4 regions of the Bacillus sp. SIMBA_154 genome follow, and region 2 is predicted to be linked to each of the others. Evidence: riboswitches for the same ligand, from Rfam matches in the RefSeq annotation. Region 2 holds a riboswitch; each other region holds the start of a gene.

Region 1 (3,240 bases), on a different contig from region 2:
GGCCGAAGAATAATGCGACATCGCCTTCTTGACCAACGTTTGCTGAGCAGTGCATCGATAAAATATCTTGCTCAGGCAGCAGGTAGTTCATGACAGAGAAAATCGATTTCTTCATCTCTCCTGCATACTCTGTTCCACCAATGAGAATCGTCCGTTTTTCAAAAGAAACGATAATGAATGTTTCAGAGTTTGTTCCATCTGTTTCAGGATCTGCTTTAAAGTGAGGTGCAGATAAGATGGTGAAAGGTTTTTCGTTAGCTGATGGCGTTGACCCGTCAGGTCTGATGAATAGCTGCTTTGCAAAGAGATTGTGCCATGCAAATTCGTTTACAACTGTAATCGGCATACGGTATCTTTCGTCAGCGCCGGCAAACCCTTCAAAGACAAATAGTTCATCACGTTCTTTTAAGTATGAGACAACCTTTGTATATAAACGATCAAATGCTTCTTTAGAGATCGGCTGGTTTACATGACCCCAATCGATTTTATGCTCAGAGCTTTCTTCTTTGACGATAAATTTATCTTTAGGCGAACGTCCAGTGTAAGCACCAGTTGTGGCGCGGACAGCTCCTGTTGATGTTAAAACGCCTTCATTACGTGCCAAAATCTTTTCAACAAGTTTCGGAACAGATAAATTTTGGTGCGTATTTTCTAATGAGAGCAATGACTGCAAATCTTCTTTTAAATCCACTGAGTTCATAAAAAAACCCTTCCTTTACCGTTGAATTTGTTTGTTTCGATTAGTATAACACATTGATAATAATAGTCTATACTATTTAAATATTTTTGTGTGTGTTTTTTCATTTCTGCTATGAAAATATGCTTTTTGGTGATGCTAATTGTGAGGTGAAAAAAGAGGAGAGATAATTCCTATGAAGCATTGACATGACGCAAGGGTTTAAGATAAGATATCTTATTGAACGGATACTCTTATCCCGAGTTGGTGGAGGGACAGGCCCGATGAAGCCCAGCAACCGGTTTCTTATGAAAAAGGCATGAACATGCTGAGAAACCAAGGTGCTAACCTGATGCAAGGTACAAGAACACCTTGAGCGATAAGAGTGAAAGGCATGCGATCTCAGACCCTTTCCTCGAAATGAAGGAAATGGTTTTTTTATTTTTGGGATATCATATGAACAAATTGCCAATAACATCTCTAATATAAACGTTTTCATATAAGAGGGAACGAGTTCCGTATCATATTGGAGGCCTCATCTTGGGATGATGTGGCCTTGTACAGGAGGAAATAGCCATTATGAGTCAAAATCGTCGTTTATTTACTTCAGAATCAGTGACAGAAGGACATCCGGATAAAATCTGTGATCAAATTTCAGACAGCATTTTGGATGAAATTTTAAAGAAAGATCCAAATGCACGTGTTGCCTGTGAGACCTCTGTAACAACCGGTCTCGTATTAGTAAGCGGTGAGATTACAACGTCTACTTATGTCGATATTCCAAAGACGGTACGTGACACGATTAAGGAAATTGGCTACACACGTGCGAAATATGGTTTTGATGCGGAAACATGTGCTGTGCTAACATCAATTGATGAACAGTCTGCTGATATTGCGCAAGGTGTAGACAAAGCGCTTGAAGCACGTGAAGGAACAATGACTGAAGAAGAAATTGATGCGATTGGTGCAGGTGACCAAGGTCTTATGTTTGGTTTTGCAAACAACGAAACAGAAGAGCTGATGCCGCTGCCGATTTCACTAGCGCATAAATTATCTCGTCGTTTAACAGAAGTACGCAAGGATCAAACACTTGCATACCTTCGCCCAGATGGAAAAACACAAGTAACAGTTGAATATGATGAACAAAACAAACCAGTTCGTATTGACACAGTGGTTATTTCCACGCAGCATGCACCAGAAGTGACGCTTGAACAAATTCAAAGCGATTTAAAAGAGCATGTCATCCACCCTGTGGTTCCAAGTGAACTGATTGATGAAGAGACAAAATACTTTATTAACCCAACAGGCCGTTTTGTCATCGGTGGACCTCAAGGGGATGCTGGTTTAACTGGACGTAAAATCATCGTTGATACGTATGGCGGCTACGCTCGTCATGGCGGCGGTGCTTTCTCTGGTAAGGACGCAACAAAGGTTGACCGTTCTGCAGCATATGCTGCTCGTTACGTAGCGAAAAACATCGTAGCAGCTGGCCTTGCAGATTCTTGTGAAGTGCAACTTGCTTATGCAATTGGTGTTGCACAGCCTGTATCGATTTCAATTGATACATTCGGAACAGGAAAAGCTTCTGAAGAAAAATTAATTGAGGTGGTTCGTGCGAACTTTGATCTACGTCCGGCTGGCATTATTAAAATGCTCGATCTGCGTCGTCCGATCTATAAACAAACAGCTGCATACGGACATTTTGGCCGTCACGATTTAGATCTCCCATGGGAAAAAACGGATAAAGCCGACACGCTTCGCAAGGAAGCATTAGGACAATAACAACATATAAAACCGCTTATTTTAAGCGGTTTTCCTTTTGATTAAAAAAAATTCTATAAAAAGCGTAAAAATGTGAAACGAAATCGTACAAAATACTGTCTAATTATAGGTCTACTTTTAGAAATAACATAACGTGGAGGCAATAATATGTGTGGGTTTGTTGGTGTATTTAATCACCGTCCATTGTCCGAAACTACTGAGCAGGAAGAGTTAATTAAACAAATGAATCGTCTCATCGTTCATCGTGGTCCGGATGATGAGGGGTACTTCCATGATGAGCATGTAGGATTTGGATTTAGACGTTTAAGTATTATAGATGTTGAACATGGAAAGCAGCCGCTTTCTTATGAAGATGAGAAATATTGGATTATTTTCAACGGAGAAATTTATAACTATGTGGAGCTGAAGGAAGAGCTTGTGAAAAAGGGCTATACGTTCAGCACAGATTCTGATACGGAAGTACTTCTTGCCACATATCGTCACTATAAAGAAGAAGCAGCTTCAAAGCTTCGCGGCATGTTTGCCTTTTTAATTTGGGATAAAGAAGCGCAGTTATTATATGGCGCAAGAGATCCTTTTGGCATCAAACCGCTTTATTTTACACAAATGGATGAGCAAGTGTACTTTGCTTCTGAACGCAAAAGCTTAATGGCTGTAAATGAGAACATTTTATTTGATGAGACCTCTCTGCAGCAATACATGTCTTTCCAATTCGTTCCTGAGCCAAATACACTTGATCAAAAGGTGCACAAGGTGGAGCCAGGTCATCAGTTTACACTTCG
Region 2 (3,240 bases):
GTTCCTCTGAATAAACAGGCTGTGAGATGAAATAATCAGCCCCGTATTCTATTTTTTTCTCAAGACGTTTTACTGCTTTATCAATATGACGTACATTTGGATTAAACGCGCCAGCCACTGAAAAATTGGTCTTTTTACCAAGCGGCTTCCCTGAGAAAGAAAGTCCTTCGTTAAACTGTTTGATGAGACGGATCAAATCAAAGGAGGTTAAATCATAAACAGATGTTGCACCTGGGAAGTCACCAATTTTAGACGGGTCGCCTGTAATGGCTAAAATATCGGTTAATCCGAGAGTGTCGAGTCCCATCAAATGGGATTGTAGCCCAATTAAATTACGATCACGACACGTGATATGGACAAGTGAACGCATATCAAGCTGCTGTTTCAATAATGCACCGCAAGCCACATTGCTAATGCGCGGAGTCGCAAGAGAATTATCAGCTAACGTCAGGGCATCAATGCCTGCACTCTTTAATTCATTTGCTGCGACAAGGAATTTTTCAAAGTTCAGCTTCTTTGGCGGGTCCAGCTCTACGATAATCGATCGTTTTTTAACAGCCAGCTCGTCAAGACCAGGTTCAGTGCGCTGGTCTTGGATCGAAATGATTTCTTCTTTTAATACTTTCACTTCTTTTTCAGTGATCGGTGCTAAATCTTTAACTGCTTCAGCCATTGCGTTAATATGCTGAGGCGTCGTTCCGCAGCAGCCTCCGATAATGCGTGCGCCTTGATTTCTAAACTCTAGTGCACTTTTTCGGAAATAATCATTATCTGTATCATAGACGAGTCTGCCTTCTTCAAGAGACGGGAGACTGCTGTTAGGATAGACAGATAAATGAGAATTTTCCAAAATCGGAACGCCTTCGAGTGCCTGAATCATATGATAAGGGCCCAGCCTGCAGTTGATCCCAACGACATCAGCGCCAAGAGAGGATAATTCAGATAAACCGTCCTTCAGCGGTGTACCGTCCTGCAAAACACCTTGCTCGTGCATGGATACGTTCATGACAATCGGGAGAGTCGTTTCTTTGCGCGCAATTTCGAGAACGGCCTTCGCCTCTTCCATATCATAATACGTTTCAAGCAATAATCCGTCAGGCTGTTCATTTAATAGGATGTACAGCTGCTCTCTAAAGCTTCGTTTGATCTCGTCTATCGAGTAGGCATTTTTGTTAAACGTTCGAATGCCGCCAATCGTTCCGAGTACATAAGCTGAGCCAGCGGCAGCTTTTGCAATTTGTACCGCTTTTGTATTGATGCGTTTTGTTTCTTCCTCTAAGCCGTAGCGGGATAGTTTAATATAATTCGCACCGTACGTGTTCGTTTGGATGATGTCAGCTCCAGCCTGCACATACGCCTCATGCACTCTTTTCACTTCATCTTCTTTTGATAAATTTAGTTCTTCAAAGCACCGGTCAATGCCGTAAGAGTATAAAAGTGTTCCCATTGCTCCGTCAGCAATCAATACGCGATTTTGTAAGTCTTGTAATAGGCCCATTGTATTCCTCCTTATTTCTATGTAACAAAAAAAGCCTTCTGATAAGAAGAAGACTTTTTGGCTGTATCGTAATTCTTCTCCTTATCTTCCAAGCAGTTGCTTGCTGGATTTAGCACCTTGGTCATAGAAAATACATTTCTACTACACCGGTTGCTGAGGCTTCACAGGGCCAGTCCCTCTGCCTCTCTTGATAAGAAAGCGATATGAACATGTCAATGAATTGAACTTCCATCAACTGTAACGAAAAAATCGAAAATAATCAATGGAAAATTTAAAATTTATCGAAAATTTATAAATTGGACGTCAATCGGCAAATCTGCTTTGCGCATGAGTGAAATGACCTCTTGTAAATCATCTTTATTTTTCCCTGTTACACGCACTTGGTCATCCTGAAACTGCGACTTCACTTTGATCCCAGATTGCTTAATGAGTGCGTTGATCTTTTTGGCATTGTCTTTATCGATACCGCTAATCAGCTTGGCACGCTGGCGTACTGTTCCGCCTAGGGCATGTTCGGTTTTTCCGTAGTCGATGTTTTTAGTTGGTACATTTCGTTTAATCAGCTTTGTCACAAGCACATCTTTTAGCTGTTCAAGCTTGAAGTCATCATCTGAGATGAGAACGAGCTCTTCTTTTTCAAGTGAAATATCACTTTTACTTCCTTTAAAATCATAACGATTTTTAATTTCTTTTAGCGCTGCTTGAATGGCGTTTTGCACCTCTGGCAGTTCCACCTTCGATACAATATCAAATGAACTTTCTTTTGCCATAACACATGACCTCCAAGTATAGATATTGCGTCTATTTTATCATGCAAACAGGGCAAGAAGAAGCTTTATCATATAGACAAATCAAAGAGTTCAGCCGCTTGCGGTATAAATCAAGGGAAGTTTGTCCACTTTAGCTAACAGAACTAGAGATGTTCATGTTGAAAGAAGTATAGTAGAATAAAGTGAATCAAAAGATGAACGAACGCTCTTTTATGGGCAGATAGGAAGGAAGAGAACATGAGACCAGGTGAGCAATTGACCTTGCAAATAGAGAACGAGATGGAGTACGGCTACTTTTTGACAGATGGTGAAGATTCTGTCCTCTTGCACCGCAGTGAGATGACAGAGGATATTGATGACAGGGATGAAGTAGAGGTCTACTTATATGTAGATCATGAAGAAAGACTAGCAGCTACGATGAAAATACCTACAATTAATGCACATACATATGGCTGGGTAGAAGTCGTAGACGTTGTAGAAGACATGGGCGCATTTGTCGATGTCGGGCTATCAAAGGATGCACTTGTTGCAACAGAACACCTCCCGCCTTTTGAGGAAGCATGGCCGAAAAAAGGAGACAAACTCTACTGTATGCTGAAAGTCACAAGCTACGGTAGAATGTTCGCAAAGACAGCCACTGAGGATGTGATCAGTGAATTGTTCACTGAGGCGCCAGAAACCTTAATGAACAAAGAAATCACTGGGACAATTTATCGCTTAATTGCGACAGGCTCTTTTATGCTGACAGATACAGGGGTGAGGGGATTTATCCACCGCACAGAACGAAAGGAAGAACCAAGATTAGGATCGGAAGTGACAGGCCGCGTCATTGCGGTGAAAGAGGATGGAACCGTGAACGTTTCTTTGCTTCCTAGAAAGCAGGACGCGTTATCTGTTGATGCAGAAGAAATTTTAACCTATATGAGAACGAGAAATGGCGCCATGCCTTACTGGGATAAAAGTGATCCAGAA
Region 3 (3,240 bases), on a different contig from region 2:
TCATCAATACTCCTCTTTTCGCGGAACAGCAAAACTAAAAAAGGCCGCCGCAGCCTTTTATGAAAGAGAATATGGTGTCACGCTTGATCCGAAGACAGAAATCGCCATTTTATTTGGCGGGAAAGCGGGACTTGTTGAGCTGCCGCAATGCTTACTGAATCCGGGTGATACGCTGCTTGTCCCAGACCCTGGTTATCCTGATTACTGGTCAGGCGCTGTGCTTGCTGGAGCTCATATGGTCACCATGCCTCTTCTTGAACAAAATGATTTTTTACCTGACTACCATCTATTGCCTGAGGCTGATAAGAAACAGGCAAAATTGATGTACTTAAATTACCCAAACAATCCGACTGGTGCCACTGCAAGTCGTGCATTTTTTGAAGAAACCGTTACTTTTGCGAAAGATCACAAATTGTGTGTTGTCCATGATTTCGCATATGGCGGCATTGGATTCGATGGAGAAAAGCCGGTCAGCTTCCTGCAAATAGATGGAGCGAAAGAGACGGGTATTGAAATTTACACATTGTCCAAAACATATAATATGGCCGGCTGGAGAGTTGGTTTTGCAGCAGGAAATCCCTCTGTCATTGAAGCGATCGAGCTTTATCAGGATCATCTGTTTGTGTCACTGTTTAAAGCTACTCAAGATGCAGCAGCAGAAGCTCTTTTAAGCGATCAAACGTGCGTACAGGTGCAAAATGATCGTTATGAAAAAAGACGAAATACATGGATCGCTGCCTGCAAGGAGATTGGCTGGGACGTAAGTGCTCCAAAGGGATCATTTTTTGCTTGGTTAAAGGTGCCAGAAGGATTTACATCTGAATCCTTTTCTAACTTATTATTAGAGAAAGCGCATGTTGTCGTGGCGCCGGGGAATGGCTTTGGTGCTGGCGGTGAAGGCTACGTCAGAGTAGGGCTTTTAACAAGTGAGAAGCGGTTAAAAGAAGCCGCAGAGCGCATCGCTGCCTTGCAGCTATTTGAAAAAAGCCATTGACAACGTAAAAAAATGGTGGGATAATTCAGGCAATATTGAAGAAAATTGAATATTCTTATCAAGAGTAGGCAGAGGGACTAGCCCAATGAAGCCCGGCAACCGACTTCCATGAAGCACGGTGCTAATTCTTGCAGCAGGCGCTGAGAGATAAGATTCGGATGAATGAGACGAAACCTCTTTAAGGCGCTGCCCAAGCACTTAAAGAGGTTTTTTTATTGAACATATAGAGGACGCAATCGAAAGGGGATTCCTAGTGAGTGAATTACTGGCAACATACGTATTAACACACCGAGAGGATGAACAAATTGACCGTAAAGCGGAGCAGATCGCACTTGGTTTAACAGTTGGATCATGGACGGATTTGCCGCAGCTCAAAAAGGAGCAGCTTAAAAAACATAAAGGCCGAGTAGAGAAAGTGACAGAAAAGGTTGCATCAGCTGAAAATCGCCTGTATCAATCAGAGGTAACAATTGCTTATCCTGAGGCTAACTTTTCAGCAGACTTACCAGCCGTTTTAACAACGATATTTGGAAAGCTTTCACTAGATGGGAAAGTAAAGCTTGTCGATATAGAATTTTCGAATAGGTTTAAAAGAAAGCTGCCTGGACCGGTATTTGGAATAGAGGGGATACGAAAGAAATTAGATGTGTTTGATCGGCCGTTATTGATGAGTATTTTTAAAGGCGTGATCGGCCGTGATATGGCGGAATTAAAAGAGCAGCTCCGTTTACAGGCATTAGGCGGTGTTGACTTCATCAAAGATGATGAAATTTTATTTGAAAGTCCATTAGCCCCTTTTGAAGAACGAATCAAAGAAGGAAAAAAGATATTAAAAGAAACATATGAAGAGACAGGGCACCGAACGCTGTACGCCGTTAATTTAACTGGCAGAACCTTTGATCTTAAAGGTCGAGCAAGGAAGGCCGCTGAACTTGGAGCAGATGCGCTTCTATTCAACGTCTTTGCCTACGGACTTGATGTCATGCAAAGCTTAGCTGAGGACCCAGACATTCAATTGCCTATTATGGCACATCCAGCAGTGAGTGGCGCGTTTACATCATCTCCTGAATATGGGTTCTCACATTCGCTTCTTTTAGGTACATTAAATCGATATGCTGGCGCTGATTTGAGCCTTTTTCCATCTCCTTATGGATCGGTCGCACTTCCGAAAACAGATGCCCTTGGTATCTATGAAGCTTGCGTAAAAGAGGATACGGTTCAAAAAACGTTCCCTGTCCCATCAGCAGGCATTCACCCTGGTATGGTTCCAGTATTGATCAAAGATTTTGGATTCGATCATGTGATTAACGCAGGTGGAGGAATTCACGGACATCCGCGGGGAGCCATCGGCGGAGGGAAAGCATTTCGATCCATTATTGATGCGGTGATAAATGAAGAGCCCATCCAAGAAAAGGCATCATCTTGCCAAGACTTAAAAGCAGCACTTGATCTTTGGGGAAGGGTAGCAGAATAAATGAAAAAACCAATTGTATGTTGTGATTTTGATGGAACGATTACGAAAAATGATAATATTATTCGCATCATGAAGCAGTTTGCACCAAGTGAATGGACGAAGCTGAAGGATGGTGTCCTGTCAAAAGAGATCACGATTCAAGAAGGCGTCGGACAGATGTTTCAATTACTAACGAGTGATCAGAAGGAAGCCATTCAGTCGTTTATTTTAGAAGATACAGAGATTCGAGATGGATTCGAACAATTTGTTGATGATGTAAAAAAAGCAGACATTCCTTTCTATGTGTTAAGCGGCGGTATGGACTTTTTTGTCTATCCCATACTCGAAGGCATTGTAGATCCAGCCGATATTTATTGCAATCATGCGTCATTTAAAGAAGATCATATTCAGATTGAATGGCCGCATGACTGCGATTCAGAATGTCAAAATGGCTGTGGCTGCTGCAAGCCCTCGATCATTCGAGAGCTGACTCATGAAAATGACTTCATTATCATGATCGGAGATTCAGTGACCGATATTGAGGCAGCAAAACATGCGGATCTCACGTTTGCGCGTGACTATTTGCTGAATGAGTGTAAAGAGCTCGGGCTCGTACATAAGGAGTATGAAACATTTATCGATTTAAAAGCGCAATTTGTTCAAATAAAGGAAGTGAAGGAATGGCTGACGCAAAGAGTAAACGATGGCAGGAGCTAGCAGACGTCAAACGTGAATTGGCACAAAGAGACTGGTTTTACGGAACAAGCGGCAATTTATCTATTAAGGTGTCGGA
Region 4 (3,240 bases), on a different contig from region 2:
GGGATTGGTGTCTTTGACGAGGTGTGCCGCCACATCGGTTCCATTTCGCATCACAGTCAGCTCATCACAGATGTTGAAAATTTCGGGCATGCGATGGGAGATAAAAACGATGCCCGTTCCATTCTTTTTCAGCTGATCAATCATTGAGAATAACTTGCTTGTTTCCGCATGACTAAGCGGAGCGGTTGGTTCATCTAAAATTAAAATGCTGCATTTGATCGAAACGGCCTTGGCAATGAGCACCATCTGTTTTTCTGCAAGTGTCAGATCACTCACAAGACGTTTTGTGGAGATGTCGATGTCCATCTCTTTTAATAGTTGAGCCGCCTTGCGATGAAGCTCTTTCCAGCGGACAAATGATTTTTTCTCAATCTCATGCATCATCATGTTCTCACCAACACTTAAATAGGGAACAAGAGCCGTATCCACTTCTTGATGGACCGTCTGCACACCGTATGAGGCCGCTTCCTTTGGTGTTTGAATCGATGCAGCCTTGCCATTGATGTGGATGGTTCCTTCAAAATGCGAATGAACGCCAGAAAGAACTTTCATTAACGTTGACTTCCCAGCACCATTCGCTCCAATCAGCGCATGGACCGTGCCTTTTTTTAATGTGAAATTCACTTGATCCAGCGCTTTAACCCCAGGGAATTCAATCGAAATGTTCTCCATACAAACAAGCGGCGAAGTCATAGGTGTCCTCCTTGTCTATTGATCGTCATTTGAAAAACGAAACACCCTCTATGGAAAGAGAGTGTACGTTGTTTATTTTGCATAATGTTTCTTCAAGGTCTTCATCCAATCTTCTTCAAAAGCAGTAGATGAACCGAACCCCTTTACTTCTTCCGCAAGATTGACCATATTGATGGCCTTGCCTGCTTGTTGAAGCTGCTTTTGTGAAATGAGAGAGGCCTCAAGGTCGTAGGAAGATGGTGTTTTCTCTCCAGCTATTTTCTTCGCAAGAATCCTCACGTCAACTGCACCAATGAGCTTCGGATCAACCGCTGCTGTGTACTTCCATGGGCTGTCTTTCGCTGTCATTTCCTGAAGATCGGCGTTTGACACATCAATACCGTAAATCTTCACTTCTGTTCTTCCTGCTTCCTTTAAGGCTCTTGCCGCACCAATAGCAAATGCGTCCCACGTGGCAAAAATAGCGTCAAGCTTGCCCTTTGGATACTTATTCAGCATGGCAGCCACTGCATTTTGTGTTTGAACAGACGTATCAGAGGAAGCAATGCCAAAACGGTCAAGCTCCTTGAGCCCTGCATGCTGTTTGAGTGTTTCTTGGTACACCTTGTTTCGTCTCACCATTGGCGGGAACCCATCTACCCAGAGGTACGCAATATTTGCTTTTCCTTTAAAATCAGACACGAGAGCGTCTAATGATTTTTTTGCTAATTGTTCGTCATCTTGTGACGTCACTGTGACCCCTTTGATGTTCTTCAGCTTAGGATTCGAATCAAACGCCACAACGGGAATGCCTTTCGCTGTGATCTTTTTCACATCAGCGACTGTCGCCTCGTCGTCCCCATGAGAGATGATAAAGCCATCATAGTTTTCTTCTAGCGCCTGAGAGATCGCATCATGGAACTTCGCTGTATCCCCGTTTGCTGTGTACACGTCCACCGTAAAGCCTAGCGCTTCACCTTCTGCCTTTGTTCCAGCTAGAAACTGAGCCGTATGATCGTCTCCGCCGATTTTGCGGATGACTTTAATTTTTGCTCCCTGTCCCTTTGCAAAGCGCTTCGGTACATTGTCAAAGGAAACTTTTTCGTTCGCATTCGCCTTTGAGCCTGAGCTTGATCCTGCTCCACAGCCTGCTAATAGGACGGTTAGGATCGTCAATAATACAAGAGATGATGTCCAATATTTACGTTTCATTGCTGTTCCTCCTCCAGTTATTTTATTTATCACATCAGAAAACTAGGTAAAAAAGTAAGAAAACGCCAGTAAACCAATGGATTGCTTCTAAAATAGAGACAAAAAAGCCTCTCTTGAAGAAGAGAGGCTTGATCACCGTTGCATGAAACATGTATCGGGAAGTCTTCCTCTCTTATCTGTCAAAGCTGTAACAGCTTTGCAGGAATTAGCACCAATTTCTAAAAATAGAAACGGTTGCTGGGCGTCATAGGGCCAGTCCCTCTGCCTCTCTTGATAAGAGATCCGTTATGAAATTTGTTTTAGTTGAAATGTCTTCTTTACTTTAATGCGATGTCCCATCAATGTCAATGACTTTTTTGAATATTTCTAAAATGATATGTGCATGGTCATTGATTTGATTAACTGCCGACGATTTTCTTGGCAGGTGAAGATTTCTTCAGACGGAAATCATATTTTTTCTCATTCACATAATGTGGATTGAGGTGTACTGATCCTTTATCTTGACCGCTTTTGGAGCGATACGTTTTGTAGCCTTCCATCCATTTTCCGCGCCATACCCACTGTGATGCTTTCGCACCTTTGCGGTCATCATAGACGTTCTTCTGAAATGTATTCTTTTGGTTCACTTGATAAAGGTTCACGACTAAGTAATGCGATCTACTAGCTGTCATGATATTATTCGTGATCCGATTGTTCACTGCTTGATATTGCATGAGCAATTGACCGCCTTCTAGGCCGGCTGTGTCATTTTTGTACAAAATATTATGTGAGATGGTCGTGTTTGTTGTTCCGCCCCGCTTCTTGTCATAGCCGCCAATTGAAATGCCTGTATAACGGTTTAGATACACTTGATTGTGCTCGATGCGAATGCGATCCGCCACTTTCCCTTTATGTTCACTTGTGACTTCAATCCCAAGGTCATTGTGATGTGTGATGTTATGATCGATCACAATGTCTTTCCCGCCATCCACATAAATTCCGCCAGCGGAGATGTCCTTGCCGTAAGCTGGATTCCCATAACTCGTAATCTCATATACTTTGTTTCTAGATACGACACCATTTCTGACCTGATCATATTTTTTAGATGGGGCTACATTCTCAAAACCAATTAAATCAATGCCAATATTATCAGTGTGCCTGACCGTGTTATGTGTCACGCGAAATTTTTTGACGTTCCCGTTTAACACAAGGGCTTCACTGAAGCCAAGTTTTAATTTTTCAACGGTATTTCCTTTGATTTCAATGTCTTCAATGGCAGCAGGAGCTTTTGTCCCATAGACAGCAATACCATGCGCATTCCCATTTTTGTGTGTCGTCTGAATGTCATACACTCGGTTGTTGAGCAGCTTGACTCCT

What was found. Region 2 has a riboswitch for S-adenosylmethionine ahead of R0K30_RS13160 (bifunctional homocysteine S-methyltransferase/methylenetetrahydrofolate reductase). Riboswitches for the same ligand answer to the same signal wherever they lie in the genome.
Region 1: another riboswitch for S-adenosylmethionine. It lies ahead of metK (methionine adenosyltransferase); the one in region 2 lies ahead of R0K30_RS13160 (bifunctional homocysteine S-methyltransferase/methylenetetrahydrofolate reductase).
Region 3: another riboswitch for S-adenosylmethionine. It lies ahead of mtnW (2,3-diketo-5-methylthiopentyl-1-phosphate enolase); the one in region 2 lies ahead of R0K30_RS13160 (bifunctional homocysteine S-methyltransferase/methylenetetrahydrofolate reductase).
Region 4: another riboswitch for S-adenosylmethionine. It lies ahead of R0K30_RS19260 (sugar ABC transporter substrate-binding protein); the one in region 2 lies ahead of R0K30_RS13160 (bifunctional homocysteine S-methyltransferase/methylenetetrahydrofolate reductase).

The regions. Positions count from the first base shown of each region.
Region 1 is NZ_JAWJBV010000014.1:32,596-35,835, forward strand. It holds gene pckA (phosphoenolpyruvate carboxykinase (ATP)) at 1-700, opposite strand, end outside; SAM riboswitch class I at 928-1,062, shown strand; gene metK (methionine adenosyltransferase) at 1,256-2,458, shown strand; gene asnB (asparagine synthase (glutamine-hydrolyzing)) at 2,606-3,240, shown strand, end outside.
Region 2 is NZ_JAWJBV010000009.1:5,374-8,613, reverse strand. It holds gene R0K30_RS13160 (bifunctional homocysteine S-methyltransferase/methylenetetrahydrofolate reductase) at 1-1,498, opposite strand, end outside; SAM riboswitch class I at 1,577-1,695, opposite strand; gene R0K30_RS13155 (YajQ family cyclic di-GMP-binding protein) at 1,777-2,268, opposite strand; gene R0K30_RS13150 (CvfB family protein) at 2,506-3,240, shown strand, end outside.
Region 3 is NZ_JAWJBV010000002.1:395,405-398,644, reverse strand. It holds gene R0K30_RS05460 (pyridoxal phosphate-dependent aminotransferase) at 1-994, shown strand, start outside; SAM riboswitch class I at 1,047-1,148, shown strand; gene mtnW (2,3-diketo-5-methylthiopentyl-1-phosphate enolase) at 1,248-2,468, shown strand; gene R0K30_RS05450 (2-hydroxy-3-keto-5-methylthiopentenyl-1-phosphate phosphatase) at 2,469-3,164, shown strand; gene R0K30_RS05445 (methylthioribulose 1-phosphate dehydratase) at 3,128-3,240, shown strand, end outside.
Region 4 is NZ_JAWJBV010000021.1:38,587-41,826, reverse strand. It holds gene R0K30_RS19265 (sugar ABC transporter ATP-binding protein) at 1-693, opposite strand, end outside; gene R0K30_RS19260 (sugar ABC transporter substrate-binding protein) at 766-1,884, opposite strand; SAM riboswitch class I at 2,054-2,164, opposite strand; gene R0K30_RS19255 (right-handed parallel beta-helix repeat-containing protein) at 2,283-3,240, opposite strand, start outside.